DNA from 2 places in the Roseateles sp. 22389 genome. Region 1 is predicted to be linked to the other one. Evidence: riboswitches for the same ligand, from Rfam matches in the RefSeq annotation. Region 1 holds a riboswitch; the other holds the start of a gene.
What was found. A riboswitch is a leader RNA that binds a small molecule or an ion and turns the genes downstream of it on or off. The one in region 1 is predicted to bind cobalamin.

Region 1 (4,137 bases):
CGCTGTTCAGCTTCGAGATCGTGGCGCTGCTGCCCAAGGGGCACCCGCTGCTGGCCAAGCCCTGGCTGGAGGCCGAGGACTTCGCCGCGCAGGCCTACATCCATTACCCGGTGCCCGACGAGATGCTGGACCTGGTGCGCAGCGTGCTCAAACCCGCGGGCGTGACGCCGCCACGCCGCACCAGCGAGCTGACGGTGGCGATGCTGCAGCTGGTCGCGAGCGGGCGCGGCTTCGCGGCGCTGCCGCTGTGGGCGGTCGAGGGCTACCTGGCGCGGGGCTACGTGGCGCGCCAGCGCATCGGGCCGTCGGGCCTGACCGGCCGGCTCTACGCGGTGAGCACCGGGCGGCTGGCGGCCAAGCCCTTCCTGGCCGATTTCGTGCGGATCATGCGCGAGACCTCGCTGGTGAACCTGGGCGGCGTCAGCCTGTTGTGAGCGCGCGCCGAGCCGCCGGTCGTCGTCCGCGACGCCCTGTGCAGAGGCAAGCCGTTGGCGGTGAGGCCGGCGACGTGCCGAGCGCCCCGCCGCGTCGTGAGGCCCGGATGCGGCATCGGCGCCACGGGGCCGCCGCTATGATGCCGCCCGTTGGTGCTCGCGCCCGGCCCTCCGCCGGCGCAGTTCAACGGGAATCAGGAAGGGTCGCCCGCCCGCGGCCACGGCCCCAACCTGAGCTGCCCCCGCAACGGTAAGCGGAAGGCGCGCCCGGCCGACGCCGTCGACCCCCGATGGCATCGGCCCCAGCGGCGCGCGACTCGTGGCTGGATCCACTGGACGGTCGTCCGGGAAGGCACCACGGGTTCGTTCTTCCGACAGCCCGGATACCGGCCAACAGGCGGACCCGTCGCCCCGCGACGCGTCCATTCCGCATGCGGCCGCGGGGAAGCGGCCGTCTGCCGCCGCTTTGTGATTCCGACATGCAAGCCTCCCGTCCCCGCGCCGCGCTGCGCGCCGTTGCCCGTGCCGCGCTGATCGCCGCCCCGGTCCTGTCCACCGTCCCCTCCGTCGCCCTCGCGCAGTCCTCGCTCGACCCGGTCATCGTCATCGGCACCCGCGAGGCCCAGCCGCTGAGCCGCAGCGTCGCGGACGTCGTGCTCATCGACGCCGACACCCTGCGCGACAGCGGCGCCGGCAGCGTCGCCGACGTGCTGCGCCGCTACGCCGGCCTGCAGCTGGCGGCCAACGGCGGTCCCGGCCAGACGGCGGGCTACTTCCTGCGCGGCGCCAACACCAGCGCCACGGTCGTGATGATCGACGGCGTGCGGGTCGGCTCGGCGACGCTGGGCCAGGTGTCCTTCGAGGCCATGAGCCTGGCCAACATCGAGCGCATCGAGGTCCTGCGCGGTCCGGCCTCCGGCCTGTACGGCGCCGATGCGGTCGGCGGCGTGATCCAGATCGTCACCCGCCAGGGCCAGGGCCCGCTGGAGCTGCGCACCGGCGTGGCCGTGGGCGAGTACGGCTCGCGCCAAGGCGACGTGTCGGTCAGCGGCGCGCAGGCCGGTTTCGACTACGCGGCCAGCCTCAGCCGCGACACCAGCGACGGCACGACCGCGATCCGCGGCGACCGCGACAACAGTTCCTACAACCCGGACAAGGACGGCTTCACCCGCACGGTGGCGTCGGCCCGGCTGGGCTTCACGCCGGCGGAGGGCCACCGCATCGGCGTCAGCGCGACGCAGAGCCGCCTGAACGCGCAATACGACAGCGCCACCTTCGACGACCAGTTCGTCGCGCATCCGGAAGGCGACTTCCGCAACCGGCTCAAGACGCGCCAGGCGGCGCTCGACTACCGCGGCACGCTCTCGCCGATCTGGACGACGACGCTGCAGTTCGCGCGCGGCACCGACGACTCGGTCAGCGGCCTGGCCGACGCGACGCGCTTCAAGACCACCCGCGACCAGGCGACCTGGCAGAACGCGCTGCGCCTGGCGCCGGACCAGCAACTGGTGCTGGCCTACGAGCGCCTCGAGGAAAAGGCGGACGGCGTCACCAGCGACACGCTCAAGCGCACCAACAACGCCTACATCGCGGGCTACAGCGGCCTGTTCGGCCCGGCCGCCCTGGAGGCCAACCTGCGCCGCGACGAGAACTCGGTCTACGGCGACAACACCACCGGCAGCCTGGGCGGCAGCATCGCGCTGAGTCCGACGCTGAAGCTGCAGGCGCTGGCGGGCAAGACCTTCCGCGCGCCGACCTTCAACGACACCGACTTCCCCTTCTACGGCCACCGCGACATCCGTCCCGAGCAGGGCCGCAGCGCGGAGATCGGCCTGAACTGGCGCTCCGGCGCGAGCAGCGCGTCGGCGACGGTCTATCGCAACAAGGTCAAGGACCTGATCATCTACAACCCCGATCCGACCCTGTGCCCGCCGGCACCGGACTTCGCCTTCGGCTGCGCGGCCAACGTCGGCCGGGCCAAGCTCACCGGCGCGACGCTGACCGGCGCGCACCGCATCGGCAACTGGAACCTGGCCGCGAACGTGGACTTCCTCGATGCGAAGGACACCGACACCGGCGCGCGGCTGATCCGTCGCGCGGCGCACCAGGAAAGTGTCTCCGTCGATTACGACACCGGCGCCTGGAGCGCGGGGGCGACGCTGACCGACATCGGCAAGCGACCGGACATCGGCGCCACGCTGGGCGGCTACGCGCTGCTGGACCTGCGCGCCAGCTGGCGCTTCCTGCCGCAATGGCGCCTGGAGGCCAAGGTCCTCAACGCGGCGGACCGCGATGTCGAGCCGGTCTACGCCTACCAGGGCCTCGGCCGCCAGGCCTGGGTCGGCGTGCGCTATGACATGAAGGGCTTCTGAGCCGGGCCCTCCATGCGGCATGGGCGCCAGCGATGAGCTGGCTGTCCATGCGCGCTTTGGCAGCCAGCCCCCTCAGCTGTACCTCTTCTCCAATTCATCCCACCCGGGCTTGCCCACCAGCCGCTGGCGCTCCGCGAAGGGCGCGACCAGCGCCGGGTCTTCGTCGATCCGGCGCTGCGCCTTCAGCACGCCGAGCGCCTTCTGCATGCCCGCCACCGCGCCCTGCAGCGCCGCGTTGGCGTAGAGCACGACGCCGTAGCCGAGCGACTGCAGCGCCTGCGCATCGGTGATCGGCGTCCTGCCGCCGATCACCATGTTCATCAGCTGCGGCACCGGCAGGCGCCCCGGCAGCGCGCGGATCTCCTCCGGCGTGGTCACCGCCTCCACGAACAGCAGGTCCGCGCCGGCCTCGGCGAAGCGCAGCGCACGTTCCACCGCGGCCTCGAAGCCCAAGGTCGCGCAGGCGTCTGTGCGGGCCATGATCATCAGGTCCGGGTCGCGTCGCGCGTCGACCGCCGCCTTGATCTTGCCCACCGCCTCCTCGGTCGGGATCACCTCCTTGCCGCTGAAGTGACCGCAGCGCTTGGGCGCGACCTGGTCCTCGAGCTGGATGCAGTCGGCACCGGCCCGCTCCAGCGTGCGCACGGCATGCCGCACGTTGAGCGCGTTGCCGAAGCCGGTGTCGGCATCGACGATCAGCGGCAGCGCCACCGCGTCGCGGATGCGGGCCGTGTGGTCGGCGATCTCGGCCAGGCCCATGAAGCCCTGGTCCGGCAACCCGAACCACATGTTGGTCACGCCGGCACCGGTGATGTAGAGGGCCTCGAAGCCGAGGTCCTCGATCACCTTCGCCGACAAGGCATTGAAGGCGCCGGGCACCAGCACGCCGCGGCGCGCCTCCACCAGCGCGCGCAGCGTCTTGCGGGTCGATGTCATGGGAGTTCTTTCGTGTCGATCAGAGACTCGGCAGGCACGCGCACGGCGCCCTCCATCAGGATGCGGGCGCTGCGGCTCATCACCGCGCGCGTGACGCGCCATTGGCCGCCGTCGAGCACCGCCTCCGCGCCCACGCGCAGCGTGCCAGACGGATGACCGAAGCGCACCGCCGCGCGCGGCGCGCCGCCAGCGGCTTCGCAGACCAGCGTGCCGGGAATGGCCGCCGCGGCGCCGATCGCCACGGCCGCGGTGCCCATCATCGCGTGGTGCAGCTTGCCCATCGAGAGCGCCCGCACCAGCAGGTCGATGTCGCCGGCCGCGACGGCCTTGCCGCTCGAGGCGCGATAAGCCGCCGGCGGCGCGACGAAAACCAGCTTCGGCGTGTGCTGGCGGGT
Region 2 (4,137 bases), on a different contig from region 1:
CCGGCCATCGGCATCAGCCAGTTGGTGAGCCACAGCGTCAGGCAGTCGACGACCAGCAGCCGCTGGGGCGATGCCGCCGCCCGCAGCGCCTCGCACAGTTGCAGCGGCGCCTCGACGGTGTCGAAGCCGGCCGGCCGGTCGGCGCGGTGGCGGGCGATGCGCTCGCGCATCTCGTCGTCATGGGCCTCGGCGGTCGCGACCACCGTGACCCGATGGCCCGGCGTGCGCGCCCAGCGCAGCGCGAGGCGCTCCGCATGGCGCGACTTGCCGCTGCGCTGGCCGCCGACGATCAGGTGATGAGCAGGCATCCGGGGCTCCGGGGCGAAGGGGAAGAGCGGACCTTACCGCGAGGGTCCGCGCGGCGGGGAACGGGGGGCGAGGCGGGCAGCGCTCACAGCGTCGGCGCGTAGCGCAGCATCACGAACCAGGTCCGGCCCGCCTGGTTGTAGAAGTTCGCCGTCTGGTACTGGCGGTTGAACGCGTTGTCGACGTTCAACTGCAGGCGCCAGTCCTTGGCGAACGCGAACTGCGCGTCCAGGTTGAGCAGGCCGTAGCCGCCGAGCCGGGTCTTGTTGGCGGCGTCGTCGAAGCGCTCGCCGGAGCCGACCAGGTTCGCGCCCAGCGTCCAGGCGCGCAGCGTCGTTTCGGCGCGCAGCGTGCCGAAGCGCTTGGCGCGGCGCTGCAGCTGGCGGCCGGTGTTGGCGTCGGTCGGGTCGAGGAAGTCGGCGGTGGCGCTGAGCTTGACCGCGCCCAGGGTCGCGCCGCCCTTCAGGCTGGTGCCCTTGAGCATCGCGCGCGCGACGTTGGTGTAGCAGCCGGTCGTGGAGCGGCAGCTGCCCGCGGCGCCGAAGGCGATCAGGTCGCTGACGCGGTTGCGGAAGGTGGTGATGGCGAAGTCCAGGTCGCCCTGGGCCCAGGCCAGGCCGGCCTCGCGGTTGTGGCCGCGCTCCGGCCGCAGTTCCGGGAAGCCTAGGCTGATGTCCGGGCCGTAGACGCTGCCGCGGTGGAACAGCGTCGGCGCGCGGAAGGCGTTGCCGGCCGAGGCCGTCACCCGCCAGCCGCCACCGAGCCGGTAGCCGGCCGCCAGGCTGCCGGTGTCGATGCCGCCGAACTCGCTGTCGTCGTCGTGACGGCCGTGCGCCTGCAGGCTCAGCGCGCCCAGCGTGCCGAGGTAGCTCAGGCCGACCGCGTTCTGGCTGCGCGTGCCGGCCCCGCCGCCGACCAGGTCGGCGTTGACGAGGCGGTCCTCGCGCCGCTCCAGCACCCCATTGATCTGGTGCGCGGCATTGATCCGGTAGAAGCCCAGCAGTGAGGCGCTGCGGATGCGGGTTCTGGTCAGGTAGGGGGCGCTGGGGCGCGTCTCGTAGTTCTCTTCGGACTGGCCGACGGAGAGCTGCGTCGACAGCGCCTGCGACCAGATCGACTTCAGGCTGAGCTTGGCGGCGATGGATTCGGTGATGCCGCGGTCGTCGGCGTTCTTGCCGGCGTCGTAGCCGACGTCGCTGCGGCTCTTCAGGCCGAGCAGCTCCAGGCGCTGGCCTTCGGCGATGTGGCCGCCCAGGCGCAGGCTGCCGTTGTAGTTGCGCCAGCCGTCCTTGTCGGCATTGAAGCTCTTGCTGGTCGTGAGGCCGTAGGCGTTGAAGCCGGTGCCGCGGTCGACGGCCAGGGAGCCGGCGTAGTCGAAGTCCGCGGTGCCGCCCAGCAGCGCGACGTCGGCCTTGACCTGGCCGAGGTTGCCGCCGCCGACGCCAAGGTCCAGCTGCGGCCGGCCGCTGCCCTGGCGCGTGAAGATCTGCACCACGCCGCCGATGGCGTCGGAGCCGTACAGCGCGCTGGCCGGGCCCTTGAGCACCTCGACGCGATCGATCAGCGAGACCGGCAGGTTCTCCCAGCGCGCGCCGCCGGTGGACTGGCCGTCGATGCGCACGCCGTCGATCAGGACGACGGTGTGGCGGGTCTCGGCGCCGCGGATGAAGACGGAGGTGGTGTTGCCCGGCCCGCCGTTGTTGGTCATCTGCAGGCCGGCGACGTTGCGCAGCAGCGCGGCGACGTTGCCGAAGCCCTGGCGCTCGATGGTGTCGCGGTGGATGACGGTGAGGTCGGCGGCGATGTCGCCCAGCCGCATCGGGCTGCGCGAGCCGGTGACGGTGACCTCGTCGAGCCGGCTCGCGGAAGCGGTGGCGTCGGCCGAGGAAACGTCCGGGGTGGAGGAGGGCGCGGACTGCGCGAAGGCTGTGGCGGCGAGCGCCAGCGGCGTGAAGGCGAGCAGCGAGCGGGCACCGGCGCGCGCGCGCGAAACGAACGGAAGCATGAGAACGGACCAACGACGGGTTCAGGGCCCTGCTCACCCGCAGGACGTCTGAGGAACGATGCCGCCGGCTGCGTCGTCGATCCGCCAGCGGGCGGGTCGGGATCGGCTGGCGGGCACCACCTGTTGGCCGGTATCCGGGCTGGTGGCCGCTGCCTGTGTCCTTCCCAGCGCGGACGCGCCAGTGGACATGGGGACAGGCAGTGCCGGCGGCGTGCCGGGTCCTTCGTCAGGATCCGGGGCGCGCGGCCGGCGGCCACTTACCGTTGCGGGGACAGCTCAGGTTGGCTCGCGCATCGGCGATGCGCCCGCTTCCTGATTCCCGTTTAACTGCACGGACGCAATGTCCGCGCGAGCACCAACGGCGCGCATTCTAGCGAGGTGTTTCCGCCTCGCCGCGTCTGGGCAGTGGCTGGAGGGCGCCATCGCCGACCATCGCGGGCGCCTTCTTGCCGGGCTTGGTCGTCGGCTTGGGCGGCAGCGACGGGTCGGGCGACTTCGGCAGCTTGGGCTTCTTCTTGGGCGGCTGCTTCGGATCCTTGGGCTTGGGCTTCTTCGGATCGGCGGGCTTGGAGGGGCGCGTCGACGCCATCGGCGGCCGGGGCTCGATCGAGCCATCGATGCCGGCGGCGGCGGGTGCGGGCGATTGCGCCGCGAGGCGTTCGCGTTCGCGCTGCCGCGTTGCGAGCTCGCGGGACTCGTCGGCGGCGCGCTTGCGCGCGGCGGCGGCCTCCTTCGGATCGACGCGGTCCTGCGGCAGGTCCAGCGCCTGCGACGGGCCGTCGGGGCAGGGGCTGTCGCGCAGGTCCAGGCCCTGCGGGCCGCAGCGGTAGTAGCCGAAGGTGCGTTCCTGCGCGGGCTTGGGCTTGGCGCTCTCGGGCTGCGCGCGCGCCGCGCCGAACATGAGGACCAGCACAACAGTCATCAGGATCGAGGGGGCGCGCGTCGGCATGTCAGGCTCCGGAGGTCGGGGGAACGGGATCGGGCACGGGGGGAGCGGACGTCGCCGGCGTGGCGGCGTCCGACGCCCCCACCGGTGGGGCGCCCGCCGGGACGCCGGTCGGGGCGCCCGGTTTCGGTGGCAGGTGGGCGGGGCGGGGCGGCTTGGGTCTGGGCGGCTTGGCATGCAGCAGCGCCACGGCCTTGGCCATGTCGCCGGCGGTCATCAGCTTGAAGGCTTCGAAGGACTTGGCGATGCTGTCCTCCACCGCCTGGCGCTCCGCCAGCGGCGGCTTGCGCAGCACGTAGCCGGCGACCTCGCCCTTGTGGCCCGGATGGCCGATGCCCAGCCGCAGGCGCCAGAAGTTCGCGCTGCCCAGCTGGGCCTGCATGTCCTTCAGGCCGTTGTGGCCGGCGTTGCCGCCGCCCTGCTTGAGCTTGAGCTCGCCCGGCGCGATCTCGAGCTCGTCGTGGATCGCCAGGATCTCCTCCGGCGCGATCTTGAAGAAACGCGCCAGCGCCGCCACCGACTTGCCGGAGAGATTCATGTAGGTCATCGGCTGCAGCAGCCAGATCGGACCGGCGGCGCCCGGCGCATCGTTGACGCGCGCCACCAGGCCGAAGTACTTGGTGTCCAGCTGAGGCGTGACCTTGAGGCCGCGCGCCAGCGCGTCGACCCACCAGAACCCGGCGTTGTGCCGGGTGTCCTCATATTCCGGGCCGGGATTGCCCAGGCCGACAAAGAGACGAATCATGGGGAGGAATTATCAGCGTCGAGCCCAAATGCAGAAGGCCCCGCAAGCGGGGCCTTCTTCGGGGCGATGGACACGCGCCTCGTCAGCTGCGTATCCGTCGCAGAGGAAGAAATTACTTCTTCTTCTTTTTCTTGT

Region 2: it holds a riboswitch for cobalamin, as region 1 does, so the genes downstream of both, ACTJKJ_RS17165 (TonB-dependent receptor plug domain-containing protein) here and ACTJKJ_RS21960 (TonB-dependent receptor domain-containing protein) in region 1, are expected to answer to the same signal.

Annotation. Positions count from the first base shown of each region.
Region 1 is NZ_JBQEOF010000019.1:107,449-111,585, forward strand. It holds gene ACTJKJ_RS21955 (LysR family transcriptional regulator) at 1-434, shown strand, start outside; cobalamin riboswitch at 569-843, shown strand; gene ACTJKJ_RS21960 (TonB-dependent receptor domain-containing protein) at 914-2,806, shown strand; gene ACTJKJ_RS21965 (isocitrate lyase/PEP mutase family protein) at 2,879-3,742, opposite strand; gene prpF (2-methylaconitate cis-trans isomerase PrpF) at 3,739-4,137, opposite strand, start outside.
Region 2 is NZ_JBQEOF010000012.1:47,881-52,017, reverse strand. It holds gene cobU (bifunctional adenosylcobinamide kinase/adenosylcobinamide-phosphate guanylyltransferase) at 1-308, opposite strand, end outside; gene ACTJKJ_RS17165 (TonB-dependent receptor plug domain-containing protein) at 392-2,311, opposite strand; cobalamin riboswitch at 2,420-2,686, opposite strand; gene ACTJKJ_RS17160 (hypothetical protein) at 2,682-3,260, opposite strand; gene pth (aminoacyl-tRNA hydrolase) at 3,262-4,002, opposite strand; gene ACTJKJ_RS17150 (50S ribosomal protein L25/general stress protein Ctc) at 4,115-4,137, opposite strand, start outside.